One region of the uncultured Pseudoramibacter sp. genome, then DNA from elsewhere that is predicted to be linked to it. Evidence: predicted binding sites of a transcription regulator. Region 1 holds the regulator's gene; the other holds the start of a gene.
The links. The regulator Rex, encoded in region 1, represses fermentation and respiration genes when NADH is low (regulators of the CRP and FNR family bind a similar motif). The targets are predictions, from matches to a motif close to ATTGTTAANNNNTTAACAAT.

Region 1 (15,916 bases):
GAAAAGAGCTTCATTCTATGTTAGAATATGTCAGAGAAGGAGACACTGTTATTGTAGAGTCTTATTCAAGACTTGCCAGATCAACAAAAGACTTATTAAATATTGTAGACACATTAGAGAATAAGGGTGTGAATTTCATAAGTTTAAAAGAGAATATCGACACAACAACGCCACAAGGTAAACTAATGTTTACTATATTTGCAGGTCTTGCACAGTTTGAAAGAGAGCAGACTCTCCAAAGACAAAAAGAAGGTATTGCAATAGCCAAAGAACAAGGAAAATATAAAGGACGTAAACCAATAGACATTAATAAAGAACTGTTCCAGACTGTATATAAACAATGGAAGGCAGGAGAAATAACAGGCGTAGAAGCTACAAAAAAGCTTAATATATCAAAGTCAACATTTTACAGACGGGTAAAAGAATACAAACAATAATATTTCCCTTTGGTATTTAATAATAGAGGTATTAATAAGCCTTCATAACAGAATACCAAACAGAATTTATTAACAAAACAATGCTTGTATTATCCTATTTAGATAGATTTATTAATTAACAGGAGGTGATATATGAATGATTTAATACAATAAAGTACCATTTTAGTGTTATTTTGTCTATAAAACTAAGTATTTAGATACTATTTAGTTATGGTTACTAGTGATTTATTTATGATAGGAGTAAAAAATGTTAAAAGTAAATAATAATCATGTTCTGGAAACTGAAAAAAGCAATATAAAAAATATCTTTTACACGCTAGATGTTTTGTACAATGACGGTGATCTGACGTGTTCCCAAAGAGAAATAATAGGAGAAACAATTTTAAAACGTTACTATAATACAGAGCTATTTAATTATGCTTTTGATATGTTCTTGAACTACTGTGTACCATTTCAAGACGTGGATTTATACCAAAAGAGCATTAATATAGATATTAAAAATAATGTTTTCTTAAATTTCTAATTGACGTCTTGACCATAATATAATAAGATAATTAAAGCTTGTTATTTTATGGTGATCTGACGTGTAGAATTAAAATATCTTATGCGTATATAGTAAATATTTGTTCATATCACAGATAATCATATAATATCTTGTGTTGCCTGCGGATGTGGCGGAATTGGCAGACGCGCCAGATTTAGGATCTGGTACCTCGTGTATGAAGGTTCGAATCCTTTCATCCGCACCATTTTGAATTGAACTGCTTAAGTCTCTCTAAGATGTCTTAAGTAGTTTTTTTATGCCTAATTGATTTATAAAGGTTCTTTTGTTATAATTATAACAATCAAATTAAATGATTGCATATTTAGAGATAAATGGAGCGCGTATGCGAAAAAATTCAAAAAAAGTATCGATGAGTGTCATCAGGAGATTGCCCAAATATTATCGATTTTTGACCGACTTGAATGAAAGGGGATTTCAGAAGATTTCATCGATGGAATTGTCGAAAATGATGGGCCTGACAGCCTCTCAGATTAGGCAAGATCTGAATTCTTTTGGTGCCTACGGGCAGCAAGGATACGGCTATCGAGTTCAGGAACTGAAGGATGTAATCCACGATTTATTGGGGCTAAATCGACCTTATCGCTGTGTTATTATTGGTGCGGGTAATCTTGGCCACGCAATTTCTCATTATGAAGGCTTTAGGAATGAAGGGATATGGATACGTGCCATGTTTGACATTGATTCTGAGAAGGTAGGTCAGACCCATGACGGCGTTCCGATTTTCCATATGGATTATCTTGATGAATACGTTAAGGAAAATATGATTAATATTGCGATATTATGTGTACCGAGAGCCATTGGACAAAGTGTGGCCAATCAAGTTGTGAGGACAGGCATAAAAGGCATTATGAATTTTGTTCCGATCGATTTGACACTGCCCGACGATGTCATGATTGAGGATGTCAATATTTCGGACAGTTTATATACATTAACATATATGCTGAGCCGTAAGCAATAAGGAAAAAGGCAAAAAAAAGCATTGAATAATATCGTTTTCACCGTTATAATAAAAATAACAACGTAGAAAGTAGGTGTCTTAAATGATTGAATTTGTATATGGAGCAAAGGGAAGCGGCAAGACGAAAAAAATGATCGACATGGCGAATGCAGAACTTGAAACTTCCAAAGGTCAAATTCTTTTTATAAATGACAGAGATAAATATCGCGTAACAGTTGATACGAAAATTCGTTTCATCAATAGTGACGACTTTGGCATTAAAGGAGAAGATGAATTGTTCGGTTTTATCTGTGGCGTTTTAGGCAGCAATTACGATGTTGATACAGTCTATATCGATAATTTATTAAGAATTCTGGATGCAGATGGACCGGAAGATGTTGAAGGTCTATTGAAACGTTTAGATGTTATTCAGAAAAAGCAGGATGTGAAATTCGTGCTGAGCCTGAGCTGTGACGAAAACGAAATTCCGGAATGCATAAAAAATTATAAATAAATTCGCTTTTTTGTCTATTAACGGGATTATTCAAGACGCCGATTGTGTGAATCTCATACATTCGGCGTTATCTGTTTGTGGAGATATTTAGAAAGATTTACATGAAGGATCCATATCAAACGAATTTGCCGTATTTAACCTATGCGTCATGGTTAAAAAAACGCTATGGGCAGAAGGTTTATAAAATACCTGTCAATACAGGGGGGACCTGCCCAAACCGAGACGGTACGTTATCTTATGGCGGATGTATCTTCTGCGGAGAAAAAGGGGCCGGGAATGAAACGCTTTCAGCATCGATCTCCATTCAAAATCAAATCAAAAGGAATGAAGCTTATATTAGCAAGCGATATCACGCCAATTTATTCATCCCGTTTCTGCAGGATTTTTCAAATACTTATGTCGATTTTGAAACATTCAAGTCTCATATTGAAGCTTGTTTGGGGGAACAAATTGCAGGCATCGCCATTTCAACCAGACCGGATTGTATCAGTGATCAGCAATTGGATTATTTAAACCGAATTAGCGAAGATAATCATATTGATATCTGTATCGAACTTGGGCTTCAAACAATCAATGCGAAAACACTGCGTATTCTCAATCGGCAGCATTCACTTTCCGATTATGTCGATGCGGCTTTAAGGATCAAGGCGCATCATTTACAACTTTGCACCCATATGATTTTGGATTTACCTTGGGACGACGAAGTGGATGCTGTCGAGGGAGCTGAATTGATTTCGGTATTAAGAACAGATTTCGTTAAGTGCCACGCGCTTTACGTGGAACGAGGAACGAAATTGGCTCAGATGTACCAAAAAAATCAAGTACAGCTATTAAGTGTTGACGATTATATCGATCGCGTCGTCCTATTTTTAACGCATTTAGCGCCGGATATTGCCCTGCAACGCGTTATTGGGCGCATCCCTGAGCAGGATTCAATCCAGACAAACTGGCATATCAGCTGGTGGAAAATCAGAGAAATGTTAATCGATCGAATGCGTGACCAGCATTTGACGCAAGGCTGCGTTTATCGAAAAAATCGACAGAAACTTATTGGAAAAATTGTTTTGTAAGTTATAATAGGAGAGAAGAGGAGAGAGATGAAAGCGAAGGATTGGCAACGCATATTAATTCCTTATCAGCAGGCAGTTGATGAATTGCTGCTTAAGTTCAATCATTTAAAGGATCAACGCGCACAACTGGGAGAAACTTCACCGATTGAATCTGTTACAGGGCGCGTTAAATCGCTGTCAAGTATTTTGGAAAAAATTAATAAATACCATTACCGAGTCGACGATGTAGAGGAAAAAATCCGCGATATTGCAGGCATTCGTATTATCTGTCAATTTGTTGAAGATATTTACGAAGTGGCAGATATGATTTATTCGCGCAATAATAAGGATTTAACGATCTATCAAGTGAAGAATTATCTTCAAGGAGAGGACCGTTCGGCCTTTCACAGCGGAGCAGGAAAGCCAAAGGAAAGCGGGTATCAAAGTTATCATATTATTGTAAAATATCCGGTTTTTAGCAGTGTAGGGTATCGAGAAATTTTTGTAGAAATTCAAATTCGAACTCTCGCCATGAATTTTTGGGCGGTTGTCGAGCATTCGCTCAATTACAAGTATAAAGCTAAACTACCGGAAGTGATTAAAAAACGCTTGACGAAAACAGCGAATACAGTCCAGTCGTTGGATACGGAAATGTCGACGATTCGAGATGAAATTTTGTCAGCCCAGAAATTGTTTAGAATGAAGTCGAGCACCGTGAACGATATTGTTGAAAATATTGAAACACTGCGCCGTCTTCAGAGGCCAGAGCTGGCTGATGAATACAATTCGGAATTCAACCGCATATCAGTTCAGGAAGATTTGATTCAGCTTATTTTATTAAAACGTGAAATTGAATCAGAAGTTGGGCACATTAAAGAGATGAAATAAAGGAGTAAAAGATAAAAATGGATAACAATCACGATTCTATTGCTGCAGACGCGGTTATGACAGAACAAAATGCGCAGGAGGAACCGATCTTTACCCCTCAGGGAGAAATTATTAATGGTGAAGAATACGCTAAAAATACGACAGACCCTTCCGCAAAGGCGATCATCAAATATTTGTCTTCAATTTTGAAGCAGTATCATCTCAGTCATCGCCCACTCGACCAGCTGTCGGATTCTTATGAGGTTTTGATGGTGGGGCAGATGCACAATACGCAGCTGCGCCCTTCACTTTCGGTCACTGTCAATGGCAGCTCATTCCCAGATTGGGTGATTGAAATTGTGACTCCAGAAGAAGAAGAAATGATCTATTTGATGAAAACGGGGATCTATGCTGAAGCAGGCGTAAAGGAATACTGGATCATTGATCCTCAAAAACAGGTAATCTTGGAATATAATTTTAAGAAAAACGCTTTTATTCCTAAGATTTACAATTCTCCTCAAAGAATTAAAGTTTCGATTTATCGGGACCTGTTTATTTCGTTTTCGAGTATTTTTAAGGCACAATAAGGGATATAGAAGAAGCATTCTACGCGCTAGAATGCTTCTATTTTTTTGAATTCTTTACCCATGGAATAAAAGGGTGCGGATTTTGAATGGCAGATAAAACTTTTTTATTTAAATCCGGAATCTCGGCACACATTTTGGCGATAAAGTTTTTGACATCTTCGCGCTTTGTAAATCCGTCTGCGGGACAGGTTGATCCAATGATTGGCAATGTTTGGCACTCTGAATCGTAGATAATATCTTTTTCATTGACAAAAATCAAAGGACGGATGAGGGTGATCTGTTTTCGGTCCAAAAAAGTGACGGGCTGACAAGTATTGATGCGGCCTTCGAAAAAAAGGCTTAGGAAAAAAGTTTCAACGGCGTCATCTGCATGATGCCCCAGCGCTAATTTATTACAGTTGAGCCTGCGGCACAGATTGTGCAATGCGCCGCGGCGCATTCTCGCGCATAAAGAGCATGGATTCGATTCATTGCGAATGTCAAAAACAACAGTTGCAATCGACGTCTTTAATATTGTATATGGGACATGAATGTCGTGGCAGTAGGTGATGAGCGGAGAAAAATCCATTCCCTCAAGACCAGCGTCAATGGTCACAGCCTCAAGATCAAATTGTACAGGTGCAAATTTTTGATATCGCGCTAGTGCTGCCAACAAAGCAATGCTGTCTTTTCCACCAGACAACCCTACCGCGATGCGGTCACCGTTTTCGATCATATGGAATTGTTGAATAGCACGGCGCATTGGTCCTAATATTTTTTTCATAGATTAACGATCCTTTAAATAGTAAACTATCAATTGTAATTTATCCTTTTTGGTGTAAAATATATGTCATAGCATTTGTCATTTTAACACGAATGAGGAAACAATACAAAAAGGAGCATTGATTTGGCACATTCAATTATACAATTTTTTTCGTTTCTTCCGAATTGGCTTGAAGTTTTTATTATTTCAATGGTTCCGATCGTTGAACTCAGAGGGGCGATTCCAGTGGGCGCATTGTTGATGCGCATGCCTTATCTGCAGACCTTTTTGCTTGCATGGGCAGGCTCGATCGTTCCAGCGCCGATTATTTTAAAATTTTTACCGGCGTTTTTAAAATGGATGAGAGGGAAAAAGGGCGCTTTGGGACGTTTCGCAGAATGGCTGCATACTCGTGGCATCAACAAATCGAAAAGCATTACCAAATATAAGTTCTGGGGGCTGATGATTTTCATTGCCATTCCTCTGCCAGGGACAGGGGTTTGGACGGGCTGTCTGGCTGCCTCGCTTATTGAAATGGATTTTAAGCAAGGTGTGTTGTCGGCCGTTTTAGGTTCTGCTATTGCTGGGATCATTGTCACATCACTTTGTGCCTTTGGCTTGATGGCAGTGGGTGCATGATGAACCCGGATATTCGCCTGCTTGCGTTGGATTTGGACAACACGCTTTTAAATTCTAAAAAGATCATTTCAGAAGAAAACAAGCGCATGCTCGTGCAGTGCGAAAGGGCAGGAATTCATGTCGTTACGGCGAGTGGACGGTTTTTTCATTCACAGATCGATTTTACCGATCAGCTGAATCCCGAAATTCAAAATAATTGGCACGTGTGCAACGGCGGTGCAGGCATCTATACAGGTCATTCGCTGCTCTGGCGTGAGAACTGCTTTGCAGCAGATGTGTTTCAAGTGTTGTTGAAACAAATACGAAGGACTTCATTATTTTATTTTGTCGACACTGTTTCAATGGTTTATTATGAAAACGCGTCGACGGAAACAGCAAGTCGCACGGCCAAACAGGTTCTAAAAAAGCCTTACGTTCAAAGGGCGGCACACATTGAAAATATTGATCACCCAGTGAGGATTATATTTTATTGCAGAAACGAAGAAGAAGTGACAGCCGCTCGTCTAATTCATACAAATGGTGCTGTTTCGTATGATGGCGGAGACAAAATTGTTGAAATTGCGCCAAAGTCGCTAAATAAAGCACAGGCATTGGCCAAGGTATGTGCGCATTATGATGTTTCGTTTAAACAGGTTGTGGCGATCGGCGATGACGAAAATGACCTGCAATTGCTCAAAACAGCAGGAATCGGCATCGCGATGCCAAACAGCAGCAATGTCTTAATAAAAAATGCCGATATCATCGGACCATGCGATTGTGATCATGATGGCGTGGCTGAAATAATTAAGCGTTATATATTACCAAGATGAGCAAAAGAGAGGCATAATGATGGTAAAGGAACTTTCACAAGAATTTTATCAGAACAAGCGGGAAGCGTTGTACGATTTACTGCCAGACCAGAGCGCTGCCATTATTGGCGCGGGCTGCGAAGTCAGCAAATCGTTGGATGAAAATTATCCATTTTACGTGAATAACAATTATTTATATTTAACAGGTTTAACCGAGCCAGAAGGCATATTGGTCTTGGCAAAGATGCACGGACAGAATTCGACAACTTTGTTTATCCGTAAGCCAGATCCCTTTAAAGAAAAGTGGTTTGGCCGTCATATTTCAATTGATGCAGCGCATCAGAAATCAGGGATCGATGATATTCGTTATCTCGATGAATTTGAATCTTTCTGTTCAGATTTAAAAGGACTCGACTATTACGAAGATGATACTGTTCCAGATCATCAGAAAAGAGAGTTTGGCCTTGAACACAAACATTCACTTTTACCACTCCTTTCAAAGATGAGATTAGTCAAATCCGAAGAAGAGCTTGCACTAATGCGCCATGCCATCCATCTGACACATCTAGGCATTAATCAGATCTTGGCAAATTTAAAACCCGGTGATTTTGAATACCAAGCTCAAGATATTTTCGAATATACGATTTTAAGCCATGGGGCAGAAGAAACAGCTTTTGACACCATTGCGGTTTCAGGTGAAGATGCGCCGATTCTTCACTACATGACGAACCGAAAGAGAATGGCTGATCATACCATGATTCTCTTTGATCTCGGTGCGCGTTATCGCGGATATTGTTCCGATATTAGCCGGACGTTTCCGGTAAACGGACACTATACAAGAGATCAACGAGCATTGTACGAAGCAGTGCTCCAGGCCCAACGCGATATCATTCCCTATTATCAAGTGGGAACGAATATGCGGGATGTTCAGGAAAAATCCAGAGAGCTGCTGAATCAATACGGCCTTGCAACGGGTCTGTTTGATCCTGAAAAAACCATCGATGATTATTATTATCATGGTATCGGTCATTCGCTGGGGTTGGATACTCACGATCTTTGCGAAGACAGAAGAGTGACGTTAAAACCGGGAATGGTCATTACCTGTGAACCGGGCCTGTATATGGCAGACCGTGGGATGGGCGTCCGTATTGAAGATGATATTTTGATTACAGAGGCCGGGCCTGTGGTTTTATCGGCAGAAATACCGAAGTCTGTAGATATCATTGAAAGCATGATGTAAATATAAAGAGGGACGAACGATGTACGATTTAATTATTATTGGATCAGGACCTGCTGGCATGACAGCAGGAATATACGCGCAGCGTGCAGGACTTGATGCGCTTGTAATAGAACGAAATTTTATGAGCGGCGGTCAAATTGTCGATACCTACGAAGTGGATAACTATCCTGGATTTCCGAGTATTAATGGATTTGACTTGGCTCAGAAAATGAGAGAGCATGCGGATCAGTTGAGCGTACAGTTTAAAATGGGTGATGTCCAAAAAGTAGAAGACCTTGGAGAAGAAAAAAAGGTCATTACTGCTGAAGAAACCTTGACAGCCAAAACCGTTTTGTTCGCGACCGGTGCGAAGCATAGTCTATTAAATATTCCGGGAGAAGCAGAATACGCGGGTAAGGGCGTTTCGTACTGCGCGACCTGTGATGGTGCATTTTATAAAGATAAAGATGTCGCAGTTGTAGGCGGCGGAAACGTCGCGGTCGAAGATGCGATCTTTTTAGCAAGAGCATGCCGAAAGGTTTATCTTGTGCATCGCAGAGATCAGCTTCGCGCGCAAAAGGCTTTACAGAATAAACTTTTTGAATCGGATCGCATTGAACTAGTTAGGAATCATCTTCCTGTCGAAATCGTCGGAGAAGACGGCATGGTGAATGGCCTTCGGACAAAAGATAAAAATACAAATGAAGAGCAACTCTTAGACGTGTCTGGCGTATTCATCGCAGTTGGGATTGTCCCAAATTCAGATGGCCTCGACCAAGTTTGTAAATGTGATGAAAAGGGCTATATTATTGCCGGAGAAGACGGCAGAACCTCTGCACCTGGTATTTTTGCAGCTGGAGATGTGAGACAGAAGGAAGTTCGTCAGGTAGCAACTGCTGTGGGTGACGGCGCCAATGCTGTCGCCTCTGTTGAAAGATATTTAAATACAAAAGAGTGGTAAAATTAAATTAGGAGGATCAATTTATGAAAACATTAGTCGCATATTTTAGCGCAACAGGTACAACTAAACGAATTGCAGAAATGGTTGCGAAGGCATCAAAATCGGAACTTTTTGAAATAAAACCAGAGACGCCGTACACGCCAGAAGATTTAAATTGGCAGGATGACAAGAGCCGTTCATCCGTAGAAATGAAGGATCAGCCAGATTTTAGACCGCCGATGGCAGAAACGACGCCAGATATCAGCGAATACGATCGAATTTATGTGGGCTTTCCAATTTGGTGGTATAAAGCACCGACGATTGTCAATACATTTTTTGAAGGTGCAGGATGGAAAGGAAAACAAGTTGCCCTTTTTGCAACGTCAGGGTCCAGTGGTATAGATGGTGCTTGGGAATCACTCAAAGCGTCAGCACCGGGAGCTGTCCTAGTTGCGGCAAAGCGGTTTTCATCGACAGCTTTCCAGGATGAAGTGGATACCTGGGTTAAAACGATGTAATTAGCTTTTTTAGCGATTTGAGCAGGCGTTAATATGAAAATTGCAGTATCTTACGATCATGGCACAGTCTTTAATCATTTTGGAAGAACGAAACAATTTAAAGTGTACGATACGGAAGGTGAATCGGTAAAAACAACGTGGGTTGTCGATGCACCAGAGCAAAATAAATTTATGCTGGTCGGATTTTTAAAGGGAATCGGCGCTGATGTGCTGATTTGCGGAAAAATAGGAAAAGAAGCCAGGCAGATGCTGAGTGACAGAAATATTCAGATTATTGCAGGCGCATCAGGGAATGCAGATACCGCGATTGATCTTTTTCTTCACGATCAGTTAAAAGATGATGCCTCAGCAGTGTGTTCAGGTGATAAAAGTAAATAATATTAATAAAAGCCGCAATTCTTTTGAATGCGGCTTTATCAATTTGAATATATTTAAGAAAAATCATGTCCGTCGCGATTGACGTATTTGTGGATTTCTTCAGATAAAACGTCCAAACCTTCACCTGTGTAGGACGATATTTCGAAAATCTTGTTGTCGGGAATACCCGCGTATTGGAGATAGTGGCGGCTTCTTTTACGATTGCCGTCTTCGCGGTCAATTTTTGTGACGACACCAATTGCAGGCAAATTGAACATGGTGATAAAATTCGGGCGAATTGAATTCTGCGTATCAATACATGAACTGACCATAATGATGAGTGAAGCGTCCAAAGATACGGAAACAGCCTGATGGGCGAAAATCGACATTTCAATGAATTCTCCGGGCGTATCAATAAAGTTGTCGGTATACGTCACTTGCTGTGTTTTCGCGTATTTCAGCTCTTTATTCTGCAAAGCTTGCATTAAAGTTGTTTTTCCGCTTCTGATTCGACCCATTAAAGCGACGCGGTTTTTATTGCTGGCCATTTTTACGAATGTGTAATATGATCTGGTGCATCAAAACCAAGCGTATTGCGCAGGAAATTGATGATTTCCCGTACTGCAGAGTTGACATCGCTGATTTTTCCTGTAATGACCAAAGAGCCGCTGAAACGGTCGAGGAAACCAATTTGAACGTCAGCAGCCTTCGTACCGACATCGGCAGAAATAATGGCTGCTTCGCTTGGTGTAATAGTCAGAATGCCGATTGCGTCGTCGCGGTCAGATTCCAATCCCAATTTGACGTAAACATCGTGCTTGGGATTTGCGATTACGTGGGCCAGAGTCACTTGTTTACCAGGGACATATTCCTGAATCGAACGGGAAATCCCTTCTCTATCTTTATCTAAACTAGGCATAATTTTCTCCTTTAAGTTTTATATATTGTTTATTTTACCACATTTTAATAAAGAAAAGGATGAAATAACGGATATTTGCCGGGAAAGGACAAAATACTGATGTTCCAAGTGACAAGTTTTTTTATTCTGGTATAATATAGCAAAGATTGAAAGGGAGTATACGCCATATGGATTGGAAAGCTATAGAAATAACTATCAAACGTGAAGCGGAAGATGCTGTGACCAATATATTATATGAAGCCGGTTTAAAAGGAACAGCGATTGAGTCTGTTGAGAATTTGATAGCCGTTCAAGATGATCCGACAATTAATTATTTTGACCAGAAAATTTTAGATTTTGATCCCAATATCTCAAAGATTACGGGATATTTGCCGGACGATGATGATTTTAATCAAAAATTGGATCAAATTGAGCATGATATTGCTCAAATTCGTCAATTTGGTCTTGATCCAGGAGATTATCAGATTAACGTATCATCAGTAAAGGAAGAAGATTGGGCAACGGCTTGGCAGGCCTTTTATAAACCGACAAAAATCGGTGATCGCGTTGTCATTGTCCCAATCTGGGAAAATTATGAGCCATCTGGCAAAGAAGTCGTTGTGAAAATGGATCCTGGAATGGCATTTGGAACAGGTACTCACGAAACCACACAACTATGTACACGTGCATTAGATAAATACGTGAAGGAATCTGATTGTGTTTATGATGTTGGATGCGGTTCTGGGATTTTGTCGATCATTGCAGCCAAATTAGGAGCGGCGAAGGTTATTGGTGTGGACGTCGATCCTGTTGCGGTTGATGCCGCTGTAGCAGATGTAAAGTTAAATGAGCTCCAAGATAAAGTAGAGATCAAAGAAGGAGACTTACTCGATGTCATTCCAAAGGATCAGCAGGCCGATCTTATCGTTTCGAATATTTTGGCGGAAGTCATTATTCGTTTGATTGACTCAATTCGAATGTACTTGAAGGAAGATGGTCTATTTATTTCTTCTGGTATTATCGAAAAATACGTAGATGATGTAAAAAATAGTCTGGTTGCACATGGTTTTGAAATACTGGAGGTCGACAATCAAGGCGAATGGTATGCTGTGATTGCGAAGAAACAGGAGGAATAATGCATCATTTTTTCGTATCATCAGATCAGATTCATCGTGACAAAATAGAAATAATGGGGGAGGATTTTCATCACATTATTGATGTCCTCCGCATTCAAAATCAGGAAAAATTCGTGATCTGTGACGGAAATGGCACAGATTATCTCTGTGAGATTTTCGAACAAACGCCTTCTGAAAAAAGATTGACTGCGCAAATTTTGGATGTTTACCCTTCAAAGGCCGAGCTGCCATATCGATTGGTTTTATATCAGGGCTTGGCAAAGGGGAAAAAAATGGATGAGATTATTCAAAAGGGTACAGAATTGGGTGTAAGTGATTTCATTCCGTTTGAATCCCAATTTTGCGTTGTTCATTTAAAAGAAGCCAAAGCGATTAAGAAAAAGGTCGCACGTTGGCAAAAAATCGCAAAATCGGCAGCACAGCAGTCAAAACGCGGTTGTATTCCCCGAGTCCATTTACCGATTTTTCTTTCAAAGCTTGACAACTTTCAAGGGAAAAGTCTCGTTGCCTATGAAAATGAGAAAAAATACTCTTTAAAAGAAGTTATTCAGCAATGGGAGCGTCCGGTTGATCAGATCAACATATTAATTGGGCCAGAAGGCGGCTTTGCTGAAGAAGAAGTCTGTGCTTTGGAAAAAGCTGGTGTTGAGAGTGTCTCTTTGGGAAAGAGAATATTAAGAACTGAAACAGCGGGAATGGCACTATGTGCCCAACTTAATTATGCACTAGAATAAAGGACAATATGGAAAATAAAGGAAGAGTTGCTTTTTATAATCTCGGGTGCAAAGTTAATGATTTTGATACGGAATCGATGGGAGTTCTTTTTCTAAAATCAGGTTATCAGATCGTTGATTTTGACAGTACGGCAGATGTTTACGTTGTGAATACCTGTACGGTAACCCATCTGGGAGATCGGAAGAGCCGGCAGATTCTTAGAAGAGCGAGACGGAAAAATCCTGATGCAGTAATTGTTGCTGCTGGCTGTTATGCTCAGGTTGCGCCAGATGAAGTGGCGGCAATTGATGAGGTGGATATTATTTTAGGCACCACGCACCGCCATAAAATAGTTGAAGAGGTCGAGAACTTTTTAAAAGATCATCAACGTGAAATTTTTGTTGAAAATGTATGGGACAGTAAAACCTTTGAGGATATGCCTATTGCAGAGCAGCGGCACCATACGCGGGCATTTATAAAAGTACAGGATGGCTGCAACCAGTTCTGCTCTTACTGTATTATCCCATATGCAAGGGGAAGGGTACGAAGTCGTTCAATAGCCTCGGTCTGCCAGGAAGTAGAAAAATTGGTGGCGGACGGCTATCAAGAATTTGTTTTTTCGGGCATTCACATCGCCTCATACGGTAAAGAGTTTGATGGCTCAGTCAATTTGCTTACGCTGCTTCAATTTGTCGCGAAAATTCCAGGTGTTAAGAGAATTCGATTAGGTTCAATTGAGCCGTTGCTGATGACAGAGGAATTTGTGCAAAAATTATCGAAAATTCCTCAAATTTGCCCGCAATTTCATTTATCGTTGCAAAGCGGATGCGATACGACGTTAAAACGTATGAATCGAAAATATACAACGGCGCAGTTTATTCAAATCGTTCAATACATTCGTCAATATTTCACACTTCCAGCGCTCACAACGGATATTATCGTCGGTTTTCCTGGAGAGACAGAAGACGAATTTGAACAAACAATCCAATTTGTACAAACGATCAATTTTTATAAGATTCACGTCTTTAAATATTCGCGTCGCAAGGGAACGCCCGCTTACGATTTTCCAGATCAGATTGATCCGTCCATTCAACACCAGAGAAGCCAAAGGCTGATAGCCTTGTCAAAAAAACAGGAAGAGGCTTTTTTGCGCGAAAACGATCAGCGGGTCCAGCCGGTATTATTTGAACAGATTCATGAAGGCGGAACAATGACAGGGCATACACCGAACTATATTCCGGTAGAAATGAAGGCCGTCCCAGATAGTTTGGGTAAAATTAAAGAAATCGTGCTACACTATAAACAAGGCAGTGCCAATATGGTAGGTACTGAAATCAATAATTAAAAAAGGGGGGACGAAAGTGGCAGAAGATTGTCTTTTTTGCAAAATTATCGATGGAGAAGTGCCATCTGATAAGGTATATGAGGACGATGATATATTAGTTTTCAAGGATATTGATCCTCAGGCACCGGTTCATCTTGTCATTATTCCGAAGCAGCATTACGATTCGATTTTGGCTGTTCCAGCCGGAGACCCGATTATGGGGAAAATCCAAACGGTAATCAGCCGCTTAGCAATCAAGATGGGCGTCGCAGAAGACGGTTTCCGTGTGGTCAACAATTGTGGTCCAGCAGGCGGACAGACGGTTCCGCATCTGCATTTCCATTTCTTGGCTGGACGAGATATGAAATGGCCTCCAGGCTGATTGGACGTTTTTTTTATTTTTTATCATAGTTTCATTAGAAAAAAAAGATTTCGATTCATCTGCGCAGCAGTGCATTTTAGCTGTTGCGCTTTTTTATTTTTTATAACAGTTTGTATACAAAGCGTAAGAGCGCGCATAAAAGTAATCTAATGGGGAAGATAGATGAATGATCGTGAATGGCTGTCAAGAATAGACACATATATTGAAACAGAAAACAAAAAATCAGGAAGGATTTTACCGGTTTATCGTATTTATTGTCAGGATCATCATAATCGTTCCGGTGGTGGACTTTACAATGAAACGGTAACAATTGATACGATTGGGCGATTTGCAAGGGCCTTGGGCGATTCCAATCCGCTTTACTCCGATCCGATTTACGCTAAAAAAACACGTTGGGGCGGAATCATTGCGCCCCCATTAATTGAGAGTTGCATTGCCTCGACTTTTGTAAAGGGAAAATTTCCATCTGTGCCGGGAATAAAAGTATATGACGCTGGAACAAAGTGGGAAAGATTGATGACAATTCGTCCCAATGATACGTTTCGAGCAGAAAACAAGTATCTTGGGGTAGAGGAACTTCCAAAAAATAAAAACGGAGATAGAATACTGCTGCGGCAACATGCGATTACGCTGATCAATGAAAGAAATGAACGAGCAGCTGTTTTAACTGCGCGAACGATCATTAAATGTCCATCTTTAGAAACTCTGAGACAATCGAAAAGCCAAACGATACAAAAACCAGCGGAATCGCGGCCTCGTTATTCAAAAGCAACATTAGAAAAGCTATACACCAATTTAGACAATCAATTTGACGGCCGATTCAGACGGGGAAATGCATCGCGTTATTGGGAAGAGGTCGAGATCGGAGATTCTCTGCCTGAGGAATGGGTGGGTCCGTACGATGAATCGGATGGCCGATCACTCATGGCAGCAATTGGTGCCGCGAACGCCTTTGCGACGAAATGGGGATCACTGAGAAAATGGCGCGCGCATGGCCTCATCGATCCCGAAACAGGCGCGTATAGAGATCCCATTGACCGCCACGCCAGCGACATCATTGCACAAAAGCAAGGTTCCAAACGCGCAATCGCGTATGGGATACACAGCCAGGTGCTGATCGCGAAAGCTGTAAGCGATTGGATGGGAGATGACGGAATCCTTAGGGTTTTAGACTGCCAATGCCGTAAAGTCTTATATTATGGGGATCTTTCGATTCAAAGTGGTGTTGTGACTAAAAAATACAAGGAAGGAAAAGAATATCTTGTAAAAATACAAATGCAGGCGGCTCGTCAGGATGGCGAGG
Region 2 (15,916 bases), on a different contig from region 1:
ATAATCGGTCGAAAAAATCAATTTATCGGTCGAGAAATTCGTATAGGAGAGGAGATGAGAAGAGAGAAGAGGATAGAAGATGAGAAGAGAGAAGATACGGTCATGCCGCTTCGCGGCATTTCAGGCGCTGACGCGCCGCACCTCAATTTGCAATTCTAAAGGAGTCATCTCACGATACCCGTCCGCTGTGCTATAATAAACCTATCACTAACGATTATACGCAAAGGGAAGGAGCAATCATATGCAAACAGTATTAGAACGCGCAAAGGCACTTAGGGCCGACCCGAACGTGCATTACAACTGCGCTCAGGCGGTGCTGATCCCGTTCGCCGAACGGGCAGGACTTTCGGCCGAACAGGCTTACGCCCTTGCCGCCCATTTCGGCAGCGGGATGCGCTCAGGGCTGACCTGCGGCGCCGTGACCGGCGGACTGATGGCTTTGGGTATCAGCGGCGCGGGGGAAGCCGACGACGCCCACGCCTTTCTGCGCCGGATGAAGGCCGGACACGACGGTGTCATCGACTGCGCGCATTTGTTAGCCGCCAACGCCAAGACCGGTACGCCGAAAAAGGTGCACTGCGACGGGATGGTGTTCGAGGCGGTCGAGGCCGTGGCCGAGATTCTGAAAGCCCGCGGGCTGATGGAGGAATGAAAGGAAACCTATGCTGCTTGAACAAGAACGCATCGATGTTGTCAATTACTGCAAAAAGCTTATCACCGCGGGGCTGACCACCGGCACCGGCGGCAACATCAGCATCCTGAACCGCGAAAAGGGGCTCTACGCGATGAGCCCGTCGGGGATGGATTATTTTGAAACCCAGCCGGAGGATGTGGTCGTCATGGATTTGGACGGCAACGTCGTCGACGGCAAGCGCAAGCCCTCGAGCGAACACGCGCTGCACCGGATCTTTTACACGGACCGCGACGATTTGGACGCGATCGTCCACACCCACTCCACCTACTGCACGGTCATCGCCACGCTGAGAGAACCCCTGCCGGCATCCAATTACCTGATCGCCTTTGCCGGGCCGGAAATCCGCTGCGGCGAATACGCGTCTTACGGCACGCCGGAGCTCGCCAAAGCGACCTTTGAAGCGATGAAGGACCGCCAGGCCGCGCTGATGGCCAACCACGGCATGGTCGCCGGGGCCAAGACCATCGCCGGCGCCTTCAACATTGCCGACCAAATTGAGCAGTGCGCCAAGGTTTACGTACTGGCCCGCGCGATCGGCAAGCCGGTGATTCTCGATGAAGACGAAATGGAACGGATGATGGTCCGCTTCCGCGACGATTACGGCCAGAAAAACATGAAAAAATAAAGCGCATCGCTAATTTATCTCCCGGAGGTGGTGATCCGGGAGATTTTTTTACGAAAAATTAACGCGGAATTGCATCGTTTTCAGGAAAAATAAAGATAAATCTAAACATTCCCACGTATAATTTTGTTAATCATTCGGCAATCCATTTGCCAAGAAGGGGTATAGCAAATGAATAAGATTTTTATTTCACCGTCGAAGTACGTCCAGGGTCCTGGCGCAATGAACGATTTGGGGGATTACGCGAAGAAGCTGGGCGATAAGGCACTGATTTTGATTTCCGAGGGCGGCGTCAAACGCCAGGGCGCTCAGATTGAAGCCAGCTTTAAGGCGGCTGGCGCCGCATTGGTGTTCGAACATTTCAACGGCGAATGCTGCCGGAGCGAAATCGAACGGCTGGTTAAAATCGTCAAAGACGAATCCGCGGATGTGGTGATCGGCGTCGGCGGCGGGAAGATTTTCGACACCGCGAAGGCGGTCGCCTACGAAGCCGGGACGCCGGTGATCATCGCGCCGACGATCGCGTCCACCGATGCGCCGTGCTCGGCCCTGTCTGTCATCTACACCGAAGACGGCGTGTTCGAAAGCTATCTGTTCCTGCCAGCCAATCCCAATGTGGTATTGATGGACACGGACATCATCGCGAAGAGTCCGCTGCGCTTCACCATTTCCGGAATGGGCGACGCGATGGCGACGTATTTTGAAGCTCGAGCCTGCTACCAGTCCGGCGCCATCACCTGCGCGTCCGGCAAGGTCAGCGAAGCGGCCCTCGGCATCGCCCACCTGTGTTACGACACGCTGAGAGCGGAAGGACTCAAGGCGAAGATCGCCCTGTCCGGCGGTGCCTGCACGGAAGCGGTCGAAAAGGTGATCGAAGCGAACACGCTGCTGTCCGGCATCGGATTTGAATCCGGCGGTCTGGCCGGCGCTCACGCCATTCACAACGGGTTGACGGTATTGCCGGAATGCCACGCGATGCAGCACGGTGAAAAGGTCAACTTCGGCACCCTGACTCAGCTGGTACTCGAAAATATCCCAGAAGACGATTTGGCGGACATCTTAGGATGGATGGTCGACATCGGGTTGCCGGTCACCCTCGGCGAGCTGGGTATCACGGATTTGAGCCGTGAACATCTGATGCCAGTGGCGGAAGCGGCCTGCGCCGAAGACGATACCCTGCACAATCTGCCGGTTGAAGTCACACCGGAAAAGGCACTCAACGCCATTCTCGCGGCCGACCAATTCGGCAGAGCGATGCTGGAAGACTAAGACCACAAAAATTAACGAGCGGTTTCGGCCGCTCTTTTTTTGTAAAAAATTGTCGAGAAAAGTCGAGAGAATTGCGCGGGAAGGGGCCATCCCGGCGTCTAAATATGATATAATACAAATAATGAAATCAGTTCACATTTGACTTCAATTGCGGCTGTGCACCGACAGCCGTCCGCTTCAGCCCCACGCCACGTTCAGTGAGCGCATTCAGCCTTTAGGGAGAACAACGATGAACAACCAAAAGCTATGGACCAAGCGCACGATTTTTTACTTATCCTGTCTCGCCGTGCTGCTCGTTATTTTTCTTTTCCTGCCCTGGTTTACGATTCAGGTGCCGGTGCTGGGCATTTCCTTCAGCCATTCGGCTGCGGTCTGGCCCTTTAAGATTTCAGATATGTCGAGCAGCATCAATCAGATGATGCAGAGCGTGGCGTCGAGTTCGGACAGCGACCTCACCGAAGTGCTGCAGGTTTTTCAGGTTTACACCTGGACATGGTACGCGATGCTCGCGATGATCCTCGTCGCGGTGATTCTCCGCTTTGCGGCGGACAATGAGGATCGGTTTGTGACCTGGTCGATCGTGGCGCTGGCCGTCTGCGCTGTCAGCGCGCTGATTCTGATCGTGCTCCGCGCGGCGCTGCTCGCGGCCGTTCACTCGGCGATTCAGCAGGAGCTTAACAGCACGTCCAGCTACACCTACGGGTTAAGTTCGAGCTACGGTTCCACAGTCGACAGCCTATTGAAAAGCATGTTTAAAATCGGCCCAGGGGCCTGGCTGATGCTTGTCGGCTCGGTGGGGGTCATCATCTTCACGATTGCCGCGCGGGCGTCGGCAAAGCCCGGCACCACCCTTTGGGCATTGGTGAAGGGCGAAGGGGCGCCGGTCCAGCGCGTCCGCCCAATGCCGCATCAGCAGCCGGCGGGCGGAACACGTCCGGCCAGTCAGTCCGGCCGGCCGACGGCTTACGTCCCCGGTCTCATGCTCATCGGCCCAAACCGCCTCTGGATCGTCCGTTTCCCACACACGGTGGGCAGCGATCCCACCTGCGACACCGTGATCAATGATCCCGGTGTCGCGCCGAGGCAATGCGCGTTTAAAACCGCCGGCGCCCGAATCGTCATCGAGGCCTTCGAAGGCAGCACACAGCTGGACGGTGAAACCCTGCCTCTCAACCGCAGTTTTCAGCTCTTTGACGATGACACCATCACCATAGGCAGCACGGTTTATCAGGTCAAGATTTTCAACGCCGCCAACATGGCGTCCCGACAGTCTTAGTTCTTTAGCGGAAAAAGCCGATAAACAAAATAATCCTCAGAGTCATTTGGGCTCTGAGGATTATTTTTGTTGTGTTATTCAGCTGTGACAGAATCGGCCGAATCCGTGGATTCTGCAGGAATTCTCGGATCGTTGTGACGGTCTTTGTTGTCGATGTAATCGACGATGGCTGCGACCGCCTGGTCGCCAGTGATGTTGCAGGCTGTGCCGAAGCTGTCCTGAGACAGGTGCAGGGCGATGATGAGTTCGCACATCGACGCGTTAAACCCGAGCATCGATTTGATGATACCGAGGGCCGCCATGACGCCGCCGCCAGGCACGCCAGGTGCGGCGACCATCGTAATCCCGAGCATGAAGATGAACGGTACGTACAGGTTCAAAGTCGGGTGAAGGCCGCAGGCCATCATGATGCCCATGGACCCCAGCGTCAGACAGATCGTGTCGCCGGCCAAGTGAATCGTGGCGCAGAGCGGCACAACGAAATTGCGGACGTCTGGGGCGATGCCGTTGTTTTCAGCGGACTGAAGGGACACCGGAATCGTCGCGGCCGAAGACTGGGTCCCCAGCGCGGTGAAATAAGCGGGCAGGATGTTTTTGAGATCCTTCCAGCGGTTTTCCTTGCGCCAGCCGCTGGCCACCGTGAACTGGAACAAAATGTAGACCCACTGGAGACAGAGGATGCAGAGGTACAATTTCGCGAAAATCGTAATCGTCGGGATCAATTCGCCGGACGCCGCGATTTTGGCGAAGGTGCCTGCGATGTAGAACGGAATCAGCGGGATGATGACCTTTTCCAGCACGAGGACGATGATCTGCTTGAGATCCTGCATCGCGTTCATGAGCGTCGGCGTCTTGAGATTCGCCATGGACAAACCGAGGACAAAGGCCAGGACTAAGGAAGTCATGATCGGGAAGACCGGCTTCATCGTGATGGTGAAGATCGGCTCGAAACTCTTGCCTTCAATCGCTTTGCTGCCGATGGCGTGCATCAGGCGGGGCAGCAGGGTGCTGCCGAGGAAATACGCGGCAAAGCCGGCGATGATGGTCGACCCGTAGGCCAGCGCCAGGGTGATGCCGAAGAGCTTGTTCGCCTTTTTGCCGAGTTCGGCCAGGCCGACGGCGACAAAGGCCAGAATAAGCAGCGGAATGGTGAAGTTTAAGAATTCACCGAACAGCGAAACGAAGGTTGCGATCGCGCGGATTAATCCGACGTATCCCGGCGTGTGGGCGATGTGAAACCAGCTGCCGAAACTGCCGATGATCATACCGGCGCCAATACCGATGAGCAGTTTGGGGAGCAGCGAAAGCTTGTGCTTCGGCTGCTTTGATTTTGGAGAAGTGGCCAATGAAGGGGCTCCTTTCTTAAGGTAATATTAATATTCGATTAGATTATATCATAAAATTATTCAAAGTCAGCCAGAATCGGTAAGAAATGCGCAAAGTCATGTATTTTTTTAAGAGCATTAACCCGTCGGTGTTATAATAAAAGAAAAGATGAATGAAAATAGGACAAGAGGGAGGAACCTATGGAAAACGCGCCCATACGTTGGTTTGAATATCGGCTGAGCGACGCCTGGGGCTTGCCGATTTCCGGCGTCGAAATTGTCGAAGATGACGAAGGCTGCCGTGTCGGCTACGGCAAGCCAGAAGGTGGCCGGCCGAAGGATTACAGGTACATCGCTCTCGACGAGGGTACGATGGCTCAGATTAAGGGAATCGTCAGCAACCCCGATTTGTACGGCTACGAAGACCTTTACGACGAGTCCTGCACGATGATTCTCGACGGCTATACCCAGGAGATGGCCTTCTACGACGGGACCGTCAGAAATAAAATCGGCACGACCAATTTGGGCTGCTACAAGCGGGACTATATGACCAACCCCCACGCCAGCGCGATCATGAGCACCCTTGACAAACTCGCGCAGGTGCTCGCGCCTTTGGGAGTGCCCGGCGCCTATTTCGATCTGGAAGAAGACGTGGATTAGAAAAAAAGCCTCGGACTGATGATTCATCAGTATCCGAGGCCATTTATTTTTGGGGATTAGCAGGTCATCTTATAAATTTTTGATTTTTTCTTCCAGAACAGACTGCGGGACGGCGCCGACTTGGCGGTCAACCACTTCGCCGTTCTTGAAGAAGACAATGTTCGGAATACTCATCACACCATATTTCGCAGCGAGCGACTGGGCTTCATCGGTGTTGAGCTTTCCGATTTTGACCTTGTCCGCGTAAGTGTCGGCGAGCTTTTCGACCACTGGGCTCATCATTTTGCAGGGGCCGCACCAATCGGCGTAGAAATCGACGACGACTGGGACGTCGCTCTGGAGCACTTCTTGTTCAAAGTTAGATTCTGTAAATTGCGTAGTCATAATTTAAACCTCCTTTAGGTTGCGCTTTTCTTTTGATAAGTCTATTATACGTAGTATAAAAAAATGATCAAGTACGCAGTTTTTATTGAGGTGCTCAGAAAAAACTGAGCGTTAAGCAAAAGTAAAGAAAGTGAGGAACGATGTGAGTAAAAAAGCGATGATCTGCGAGACGGTCGGCGGCGAGGGCTGCGGCGTTCGCAAGGTGCTCAGTATTATTGGCGGAAAATGGAAAATATTGATCCTCTGTGCGATGCATGGTCACGCAGCGATGCGCTACGGAGAACTGCGGCGAACGATCGTCGGCATCACCAACACGATGCTGGCGCAGTCGCTGCGCGAAATGGAGGCCGACGGCTTAATCGAGCGGGAGCAGTATAACGAAATGCCGGTGCGGGTGGAATATATCCTGACCGATAAGGCCGTGTCGCTGATTCCGATCCTTTTGGAACTCAAAGACTGGGGCGAAGAACATTTGTAAAAAACCGCAGAGCTGTGCATAGTAACAACTCTGCGGTTTTTGCGTAAAGGTTTTGGATTAGCCGGTGATGGCGCGGTCGACGCCGGCCTTGGCTTCGGCCACCAGTGCGTCAAAATCGTGAAGCTTGTCCGGCTGATCCAAAATGGCCTTGAACCAGCCGACGAGGACGGTGTTCACCCGGTCGAAGGCGGCGCGGGCTTCGGGTTCGCCGTCAGCAGCCGCCTGCCAGGTGCCGGCGGACCAGTCGAAGATGTGGTTGGTCAGCTGGCGCATAAACCGGGCGAAGGCCGCGATATCCGGGTTCAGGTAATCGGTTGTCGCCTCGTAGACGGAATGATCCGAAATGTGCAGCCGCCCCTCGCGCTGAAGCTGCTTGTAGCTTTCGCTGCCGGCGAGGATGATCTGGTGATGGTAGAGGACGTTGACGGAAATTTCCAGCCGTTTCAACAGATCGTTGCGCATCAGAAAATCGAAATTGGTGCGCAGGTCGTCGAAGGAGGAATCGGGCTCGAACATGATGAAGCCGACGTTGGGCTCGATGCCGTTCGCCCGTAGGATGCGCAGCGCCTCTTCGTTCTGGGCGACGGTCGTGTGCTTGTCGAGGCGGTCGAGGACTTCCTGTCTGCCGCTTTCGAGGCCGACGAGGATATCGGTCATGCCGGCGTCGACCAAAGCCGCCGTGGTGGCTTCGTCGATGTCGTTGGCCCGAGCTTCAATGCCGAAGGTAATCGGCCGAGTTTTGAGCAGTTCAGCGAGTTTTAACACCCGGTCGCGCCCGGCTTTGCCGGGGCCGAAGAAATTGGGGTCGTCGAAGTAAAAATACCGGTGGTCGGTCTGAGCGATGACTTGGTCGATTTCGGCGAGGATGTTTTCCGGGGTGCGGGTGCGCCATCGCGGGCAGCCGGTGTTGTCGCCGAAAAACGGGTTGATGTAACAGAAGGTGCAGGTATTGTAGCAGCCGCGGCTGCCGAGGATGTTGACCTCGCCGCCCGGGTAAGACGTTGCCTTGCGGATCGGGAAGGGCAGCGTGTCGAGGTCCTTTACCAGGGTGCCAAAGGAAGCTTTGACGCCGTCTTCGCTCCGAAAGGCCAAGCCCTTGACGTCCTGCCAGTGATCGAGATGATCGGCCAAATCGACAACCGTCTGTTCGTTTTCACCGAGCATTGCCGAATCGATGGCGGGGCAGCGATCGAGCACTTCTTCGTAAGCAAAAGTCGGGTAATAGCCGTAGACGGAGAGGTGTTTGATGCCGTATTGTTTTTTCAGCCGGGTCAGGAAGGTGTACAGCATGTGGTTGTCCTCCCAGTTGTAGACGAGATGAACGGCCAGGAGATCAGGCCCGAAAGCGGCGACTTCCTTTTCGATGGCGTCGTAGGACAAATGTTTCATGTACCCTTCGATGAGGTCGACGCAGTGGCCGGCCTTGAGCAGATTGGCGGCGAGGTAGCCGGAGGTCAAGCAGGAGGCCAGTGTCGTGTTGGCGATGTCGTTCTGGCGGTCTTCCGCGGGCTTTCTGGGGTGTTCGAGCAATAAGATTTTCATTGATTTTTTCCTTGGATTTTCCTTGATCTTTTGATTTATTTCATCGGTTTCGGCAGGTCGAAGCCGTTCCACATCGCGATATTGCGCGTCTGGTGGTACACCTCCAGCTCGTAGCGAGAGGTGCGCATGGCCGGCGGATCGTGGTAGACCGGGTAGAGCAGGTCGGTGTCCGGGGTGATGACGCCGTCCTCGAGGGAAAGGCGTTCGATTTTCGTCCCGGGCATGATCCGAATCAGGTTGAGCACGATGGTGCCGAGGCTCTTCGTTCCAGCGTGGATGCCGTAAATGGCGTCGATGAGTTTTTTCGCTTCTTCGACGGTTTCCCGGGTTTCACCAGGGACGTTGACGAGAAAGTGGTAGACAGCGATGACGCCGGTATCCGCTAAGACCCGGGCCGCCTCGAGAATCTGGTCGACGGTGAGGTGCTTGTCCAGCATGTCCAGATGCTTTTGGCACAGGCCGTCAGGCGAGAGAGAAAAAGACTCACAGCCCGATTCGGCGTAGAGCTTTGCGTTTTCACGGGTGAGGGTATCCTCGCGGAAAAAGCCGCTCCAATGGATGTTAAGCCCCCGGCGCAGGAGTTCTTCGCAAATCGTGTCGAGGTGATTCGGCGGCACGTTGACGATGGAATCCGTTAAATGGATGCGGGTGACGCCGTATTTTTCTTTCAGATACGCAATTTCGTCGACGACGGCGAGAGGATCCCGCAGCCGCATGCACCGGCCGGAGATTTTCGGGTATTCGCAGTAGCCGCAATGGAAACAGCAGCCCCGCTTGGTTTCAACGCCGATGCTCTCCACGTATTTGTTCACCTTGAGATAATCCACTGGCGAGAGTAAATCCCGATCGATTGTGCGGTAGTCGGCCATATCGAAGCTGCCGTCCGGCGGGTTGAAATGCAGGCCTTCGCCGTCCCGACGGATGACGCCCGGCAAATCGGGCAGGGCCTCACCTGAAGTCAGCGCGTCGACGAGGGGCACGGCGTTCTTTTCCGCCTCGCCCACAACACCACAGGTGATTTCCGGAAAATCGCGCATCAGCCGTTCCGGGAACAGCGTGAAGGCGGTGCCGCCGGCCATCAGCGGCGTGTCTGGCGCAAATTGGTGAATGAAACGGACGGTCATCGTAAAGGGGACGATCAGCGACGTGGTGCGGTTGCCCAGCGGGTCGAGGTTGCGCAGCGAAATGCCGATGACGTCCGGCTCGGTTTCCGCGATTTTGGTTTTCAGCTCCGCGTAGGGGTTGGCGGCCATGTTCATGTCGAAAATCGTCACGTCGTAGCGGCCGCTGCGCTTTAAGATCGTGCCGAGGGTGACGATGCCGATGGGGTAAACCCGTTCGATGTCAAGGCCCTCCATGGAAATGGCCTGAACCAGTAAAATTTTAGATTTCATAAACGCTCTTTTCTAGGGGTGCATGAATTAATCGAGCAGCAGCAGACCGTAGTATTTGACGGTCTCGCCACGGCGCCGCAGCGGGTGCAGGGCTTCGCCGACTTGATTGACCGTTGCGTAGACGTCGATGCCGCACCCTTCCATCGACGGCCGGTGGTGGGCCGGATTGGCGCAGGGCGTTTCGGGGTCGCAGGTCTTGCAGATGCTGCAAGGCCCGGCCCAGAATACAAAAGCCTTGTAAAAGCCCGATTTAAAGGCTTCCGCCTCTGCCGCGAGACAGCGTCTCTGGAAATCGCCGGTTGGCGGCTCTGAGCACAGTAAAAGCCCGCGGTGGTAATCGCCCACCATCGCCTGAGTTTCGTCGTAGCTCATATCCCGATTGGAAATACAGGTCTTTTCGTAAGCGGAGCGGCAGCCGTACTCACATTTGTTCCGGGCAAAAGGCGAAAAGACGACGTCGTCAGCCTTAAAGGGAATGGCGTCGGCAAAACCGAGAGTCTTGATTTTGGGAATCAGCTGGGCAGCCGGGTCGAGGGCCAAATCCTTGAGCCGTTCCGTCTTTTGACAGGCGAAGAGGACGCCGGTATCCGTCGACAGGGGCACAAAGGCGGTCGTGGCGCAGCCGGCAGCCTTCAGCGTGTCGGCTGTCCATTTCGCCGAGTAAGCCCGCCCGTTGTAGGTGTTGACCATCATGTTGATGTCGGACAGGCGCGACTTGACCGGGTCGTGTTCGGTGAAGAAGTCGTGCACGAGCAGGATGCCGTTCGGCGCCAAGTGCGCCGCCGCTTCCTCGAGGACCGCGGTGGATTCGGCTTCAGCCGTGGCGTGGACGATGTTGGACAGAATGATCAGGTCGTACTGCCGGTTCACCTGCCACGGGCGCTCTAAAATGTTCTGGGCGACCGTTTCGGCGCGGCCCGCGACCTCAGCCGGCCACTTGTCGGCGAAGGCCCGGGTGATGGGTGTCATCTGCCGAATGTCCATTAAATCCGCCGTCGCGCTGGGGCAGGCGTTTAACACCGACAGCGCGAATTTGCCACTGCCGCAGCCCACGTCGAGCACCGCCGCGTTTTCGGGCAGCGCACGGGTAAACATCGGCAGCATTTCGGCGATCTTGCCGTCGATGACCGCGTCCATCGCCTTGAGGTATTCGACGCGTCTCGCGTGCATGGCTTCCTCGGAGACGTCGTCTGATGGGAACAGTGTGCGGGTGCCGGCGACGAGGACGTCGGGCAGGGTGTCCCATTCGGCGCGGAGATCCCGGCGCCAGCGGATGTTCGCGCGCTGATCGTGGGGCGCGCCGTCGACGAGGTGGTCGGCGGTGAGTCCGGTGAGGTACCAATTGCCTTCGTACACGTCGACGAGACCCATTTCCTTGAGCAGGCGCAGGAACCGTTCGGTCGGGCCAGGCTGCCAGCCGAGCTTTGCGGCGGCGTCTTCGGCGCTCAGCTCGCTATTTTCCCGTAAGACATCAAACAGCCCTGAGTCCAGGGCTGTGAATAGGGCACTTGCGTACCAGTATGAGGTGGCCAGATCTTCGAGATACTGAGCACCACTTTTGTGGGGATCGTATTTCATGGCGTTAGTTTTTGTTGGTGACGGCCGCTTCTTCGAAGGTCAGAATGTCGTTCATCGTCCGGGCCGCGCATTCGACGATGTGCATCGCGACGGCGGCGCCGGTGCCTTCGCCGAGGCGCATGTCCAGATCCAGGATCGGCTTTTGGCCGAGGGTCTGCCACATCAGCGTGTGGCCCGGCTCCTGAGACTTGTGGGCAGCGATCATGTAGTCGGCCGCAGTCGGGCACAGGGTCTTGGCGATGAGGGCGCCGGCCGTTGAGATGAAGCCGTCGATTAAAATCGGCGTGCGGTGGTAGGCGGCGCCGAGGATCGTACCGGCGATGCCGCCGATGTCGAAGCCGCCGACCTTGGCCAGCACGTCGAGGCCGTCGGTCGGGTCCGGCTGATTCAGGGCGATCGCGTCCTTGATCACCTGAATTTTGTTCGCCAGTCCTTTGTCGTCGAGGCCTGTCCCCCGACCAGTGGCGTCTTCTACTGAGTGGTGGCCGATGACAGCGAGAATCGCGGCGGACGGCGTCGTGTTGCCGATGCCGAGGTCGCCGGTGCCGAGAAGCTGGATGCCGTCCTTTTCGATGGCGTCGGAGGCGACGTCGATGCCCGCTTCGAGGGAGGCGACCGCCTGCGCCTTCGTCATGGCCGGCCCCTTGCGCATGTTCTGTGAGCCGTAGGCGACCTTTTTATCGACAAGGACGCCCTTTTCGATCAGCTCCGGAAAATCACCCTTGACGCCGCAGTCCACCAGGCGCACCTGAGCGCTGGCCGCCTTCGATAGCACGTTGATCGACGCGCCGCCGTAAGCGATGTTGCGCAGCATTTCCTGCGTGACTTCCTGAGGAAAGGCCGAGACACCTTCTTCCGCGACCCCTTCGTCGGCGCCGCAGGTGATGATCATTTTGCGGGTCACGTCGGGGTGAACGGTCCGCTGCATGCCCGCCAGGCGGACGCCTAAGCGGGACAGGCGGCCAAGAGACCAGGGCGGCACCGCGAGGGCTTCCACGCGGGCTTTCGCCTTTTCTTCCCAGGCTTTGTCAGCCGGTTCAATGCCGTTTAAAACAGTGTCAAGGGTGAGGTTTGCCATGTTGTACTCCTTAAAGGTTTAAAATCAGTCGCCGAAGAAATACTGGTAGGCGTAGTCCGCCGGGCAGAGACCTTCGCTGCAGGCTGCGCAGTGGTCGTGGGCCGGTTCGGTGCTCATTCGTTCTTTTACCAGGTCCGGGAAGAGGGCGTTGTCGATTTGCGCCTGTGGATCGTCGGCGACGCGGGCCTTCGCCATGTTCAGTGAGCGCTTGTAGCTCTTGCTGTCGCGGCGGAGCATGTTGACGCAGTCCGCAGCGAGACGGGCGGTGCGCACGCCAGTGACGACGTCTTCTTCGGTCGGCAGGCCGAGGTGTTCAGCCGGTGTCAAGTTGCAGAGGAAGTCCGCGCCGTACATGCCGGCGAAGGTGCCGCCGATGGCGCCGGTGATGTTGTCGTAGCCTGGGGCGACGTCGGTGGCGAGGAAGCCTAAAATGTAATACGGCACGCCGTGGCAGAGCTGTTTCTGCAGCTGCATTGTGGTCGCGATGTGGTTCAGCGGCACGTGGCCCGGCCCTTCGATCATGACCTGAACACCTGCTTCAATGGCGCGTTTGGCCAGATCTCCTGCGACCATCAGGCCGGCGACCTGCGGCGCGTCGAGGGAATCCCAGTTACAGCCCGGGCGGATGGCATCGCCGATGGAGAGCACGGTGTCCGTCGATTTGAGGATTTCCAGAATTTTATCGAATTCCGTGTACAGCGGGTTGTCCTTCTGGTTGTAGTGCATCCAGGCGGTCAAGAAGGAGCCGCCGCGGGAGACGACGTTGGTAAGGCGGCCGCTCTTTTTCAAGGTGTCGAGCACCCAGAAATTGTACGCGGAGTGGATGGCCATGAAGTCCATGCCGTCTTGGCATTGTTTTTCGATGGTGTCGAGCATTTCCTTAGCAGTCATGCCGACGATGGAGCCGTGTTTTTCGATGGAATCCGCAGCGGCCTGATAGATCGGCACGCAGCCGGCCGCGATGTTGGAAGAGGCGATGGACTGGGCGCGCATGCCGTCGATGTCGTCGCCGGTGGACAGATCCATGAAGGCGTCCGCGCCGGCTTCTTCGATTAATTGGAGCTTGCGTTTTTCCATCTCCTTGTCGTTGCGGTCAGAAGAGGTCCCCATCAAGGAGTTGACCTTGACGTCCAGACCGGCGCCGATGCCGCAGATGTTGCTGCGGTCGCGGTGGATGTTCTTCGGGATGACGATGTGGCTGACCGCGACTTGGTCGCGGATATATTCCGGGCTGACCCCTTCCTTTTTCGCCACAATTTCCATTTCTTCTGTAATATGACCCTTACGGGCTTCGAGCATTTGCGTAGTCATTATTTGATCACCTCTTCTGTTCTAGTCGGCGCTTCCTGGCCGTTCAATACCTTTTCGACGATGCGGGCGGCGCAGAATTTGCCGCACATCGTGCATTCGCTGGAGAAATCGTCGGAGCGTTCGCGCCACATTCTTTCCGCGGTTTCCGGATCGATGGCCAGTTTGAACTGTGCTGGGAAGTTCATCTTGACCCGGGCCTCGGACATTTCCTTATCCCATTCGACGGCGGAAGGCAGGCCCTTGGCGACGTCGGCGGCGTGGCCGGCGATGCGGGAGGCGATGACGCCCTGATACACGTCGTCTTTAGACGGCATGCCGATGTGTTCAGCCGGGGTGACGTAGCAGAGGAAGTCCGCGCCGTAGTACGCGGCGACTGCGCCGCCGATGGCTGAGGTGATGTGATCCATGCCGGCGCCGGTGTCGGTCGGGAGCATCCCGAAAATGAAATAAGGTGCGCCGTGGCAGAGTTTCTTTTCCAGCTGGACGGTGGTTTGAATTTCGTCGAGAGCGACGTGACCCGGTCCTTTGACCATGACCTGCACGCCGGCTTCTCTGGCGCGGCGAGCGAGGGTGCCGATTAAGACCAGTTCTTCAACCTGTGGCGCGTCGAGGGAATCGTCGACACAGCCTGGGCGCATGCCGTCGGCGAAGCTCAAAACCGTGTCGTATTTGTGACAGATGTCGATGACTCGGTCAAACTGGGTGTACATCGGGTTTTCCTTTTTATGGTAGAGCATCCAGCCGATCAAATGGCTGCCGCCGTAAGAAACGAGCGGATCGATGCGGTGTTCTTCTTTGGCGTGGCGGATGACTTCGAGCGTGGTGGCCGGGTGCATCGCGAGGAACGAGACGCCCTGAGCCGCCTGGTGTTCGATCATGTCGAAGATGTCGTCTTCGGTCATGTCCATGGCCGTGCCGTGTTCAGCGGCGGCCTTCGCCAGCGTTTCGTACATCGGCAGGGTGCCGACCGGGCGGTCAGCGGTAGACAGCACCTTTTCGCGCATTTCTTCAATGGGGCCGCGGACCGATAAGTCCATAATGGTGTCGGTGCCGGCTTTAACGGCGGCGGCAATCTTTTCCATTTCGCCGTCGATGGTGTCTTTTTCTTCGTACATGCCGACCGAGGCGGAAACCTTGGTCTTCAGGCCCTTGCCGACGGCAACGGGGCGGATGTTGTCCCGTGAACTGTCGAGGACGACGATATTGCCGTCGACGATGCCCTGACGGATGAATTCCGCGTCGACATCTTCTCGTTCTGCACAAATGCGCATCGCGTCTGTGATCTGGCCGGCGCGAGCCGCTTCGAGTATGGTCATCATAATTCTCCTTTTCTCTCAAAATGCTGATCTTCATTACGTTCGGCTTTTGGGCAATAAAAAAATCCACAGCCGAAATACAGGAATAAATCGGCCGCGGACTTTACCGTCATCCATCAGCGGGTGTATTTCGGGCAGGTCTCCTGACTTGCCGCGCGCTCGAAAGCGGGTCCCGCGCCTTCCCATCGTCGATATGTTGGCGACAGTGACATGTTGCGGTGTTCGCGGCTTACAGTGATGGGTTCGTTCAGGATTTGCACCTGATTCCCTATTCTCCCTTGGCATATCGTCAAGGGCACCTGAAATTGTCATTTATTAAACTGTTTTTATTATAAAACAATTACAAAGCAAAAGAAATATAAATTTTAGACAATAAAAGAACATTCATTGCTTGATTTTACAAAAAAACACAGCCCGGCGTGAGTGCCAGACTGTGTGTAGAAAGGAGAAAATCTCGATTATTTGGAGATGCTGTCTGTTTCAATGACGAAGTTGACCGAGCCGCCCATGCCGGAAGCGATGCCGGAGAAGTTGTTGTAATCGGCTGAGGCTTTCTTGATGGTGTTGAGCTTGTTGGCCAAATCCTTGAAGTTGTTGTTGTAGACGCTGGCGATCTTGTCGATGCCGACGGTCTTGAATTGATTCATGCCGTAATACAAGGTGTTGAGGCCGCTTGTCAGCGAAACCGTGCCGGCGTAGAGCTGGTTGGAACCGCTGGCGAGCTGTGACGCACCCGAGTTCAACGTGTTGTTGTTGGCCTTGAGGGTGTTGAGCCCGTCGCTGAGCTGTTTGGAACCCCTAGCAAGATTTTCGCTACCTTCTGTTAGCTTACCGCTATTAGCATTGAGTTGTTCTAAACCTTTATTGATTGTATTTGTAGCTATAGCGACTGAAACTAAGCTATTATGGAATTCTTGAGCTTTACCTGGAAGAATGTTTGCTCCATTTTCCAGTGCTTTCAGTTTTTGAGCAGATTCAGATTGTGGATT

Region 2: a site for Rex is predicted at 1,442-1,461, ahead of QZX60_RS07955 (glycerol dehydrogenase). Genes of this name have one in related genera too.

Annotation. Positions count from the first base shown of each region.
Region 1 is NZ_CAIFFF010000002.1:46,710-62,625, reverse strand. Features, by position in the region: gene QZX60_RS01560 (recombinase family protein) at 1-437, shown strand, start outside; gene QZX60_RS01555 (hypothetical protein) at 685-960, shown strand; tRNA gene QZX60_RS01550 (tRNA-Leu) at 1,103-1,186, shown strand; gene QZX60_RS01545 (redox-sensing transcriptional repressor Rex) at 1,292-1,960, shown strand; gene QZX60_RS01540 (hypothetical protein) at 2,043-2,453, shown strand; gene QZX60_RS01535 (TIGR01212 family radical SAM protein) at 2,555-3,523, shown strand; gene QZX60_RS01530 (GTP pyrophosphokinase family protein) at 3,551-4,390, shown strand; gene QZX60_RS01525 (Uma2 family endonuclease) at 4,408-4,956, shown strand; gene QZX60_RS01520 (ATP-binding protein) at 4,994-5,719, opposite strand; gene QZX60_RS01515 (small multi-drug export protein) at 5,843-6,337, shown strand; gene QZX60_RS01510 (HAD family hydrolase) at 6,334-7,146, shown strand; gene QZX60_RS01505 (aminopeptidase P N-terminal domain-containing protein) at 7,163-8,365, shown strand; gene trxB (thioredoxin-disulfide reductase) at 8,385-9,305, shown strand; gene QZX60_RS01495 (flavodoxin) at 9,329-9,802, shown strand; gene QZX60_RS01490 (NifB/NifX family molybdenum-iron cluster-binding protein) at 9,836-10,180, shown strand; gene QZX60_RS01485 (EutP/PduV family microcompartment system protein) at 10,234-10,707, opposite strand; gene QZX60_RS01480 (BMC domain-containing protein) at 10,710-11,078, opposite strand; gene prmA (50S ribosomal protein L11 methyltransferase) at 11,246-12,193, shown strand; gene QZX60_RS01470 (16S rRNA (uracil(1498)-N(3))-methyltransferase) at 12,193-12,927, shown strand; gene mtaB (tRNA (N(6)-L-threonylcarbamoyladenosine(37)-C(2))-methylthiotransferase MtaB) at 12,936-14,252, shown strand; gene QZX60_RS01460 (histidine triad nucleotide-binding protein) at 14,269-14,613, shown strand; gene QZX60_RS01455 (MaoC family dehydratase N-terminal domain-containing protein) at 14,776-15,916, shown strand, end outside.
Region 2 is NZ_CAIFFF010000015.1:95-16,010, forward strand. Features, by position in the region: gene QZX60_RS07945 (C-GCAxxG-C-C family protein) at 242-652, shown strand; gene QZX60_RS07950 (L-fuculose-phosphate aldolase) at 663-1,319, shown strand; gene QZX60_RS07955 (glycerol dehydrogenase) at 1,488-2,585, shown strand; gene QZX60_RS07960 (FHA domain-containing protein) at 2,815-3,861, shown strand; gene QZX60_RS07965 (dicarboxylate/amino acid:cation symporter) at 3,936-5,207, opposite strand; gene QZX60_RS07970 (hypothetical protein) at 5,388-5,846, shown strand; gene trxA (thioredoxin) at 5,916-6,230, opposite strand; gene QZX60_RS07980 (helix-turn-helix domain-containing protein) at 6,373-6,708, shown strand; gene QZX60_RS07985 (B12-binding domain-containing radical SAM protein) at 6,766-8,250, opposite strand; gene bzaD (B12 lower ligand biosynthesis radical SAM protein BzaD) at 8,286-9,644, opposite strand; gene QZX60_RS07995 (DUF2284 domain-containing protein) at 9,672-11,222, opposite strand; gene cobT (nicotinate-nucleotide--dimethylbenzimidazole phosphoribosyltransferase) at 11,227-12,300, opposite strand; gene bzaB (B12 lower ligand biosynthesis ThiC-like protein BzaB) at 12,325-13,611, opposite strand; gene thiC (phosphomethylpyrimidine synthase ThiC) at 13,611-14,927, opposite strand; cobalamin riboswitch at 15,043-15,245, opposite strand; gene QZX60_RS08015 (hypothetical protein) at 15,386-15,916, opposite strand, start outside.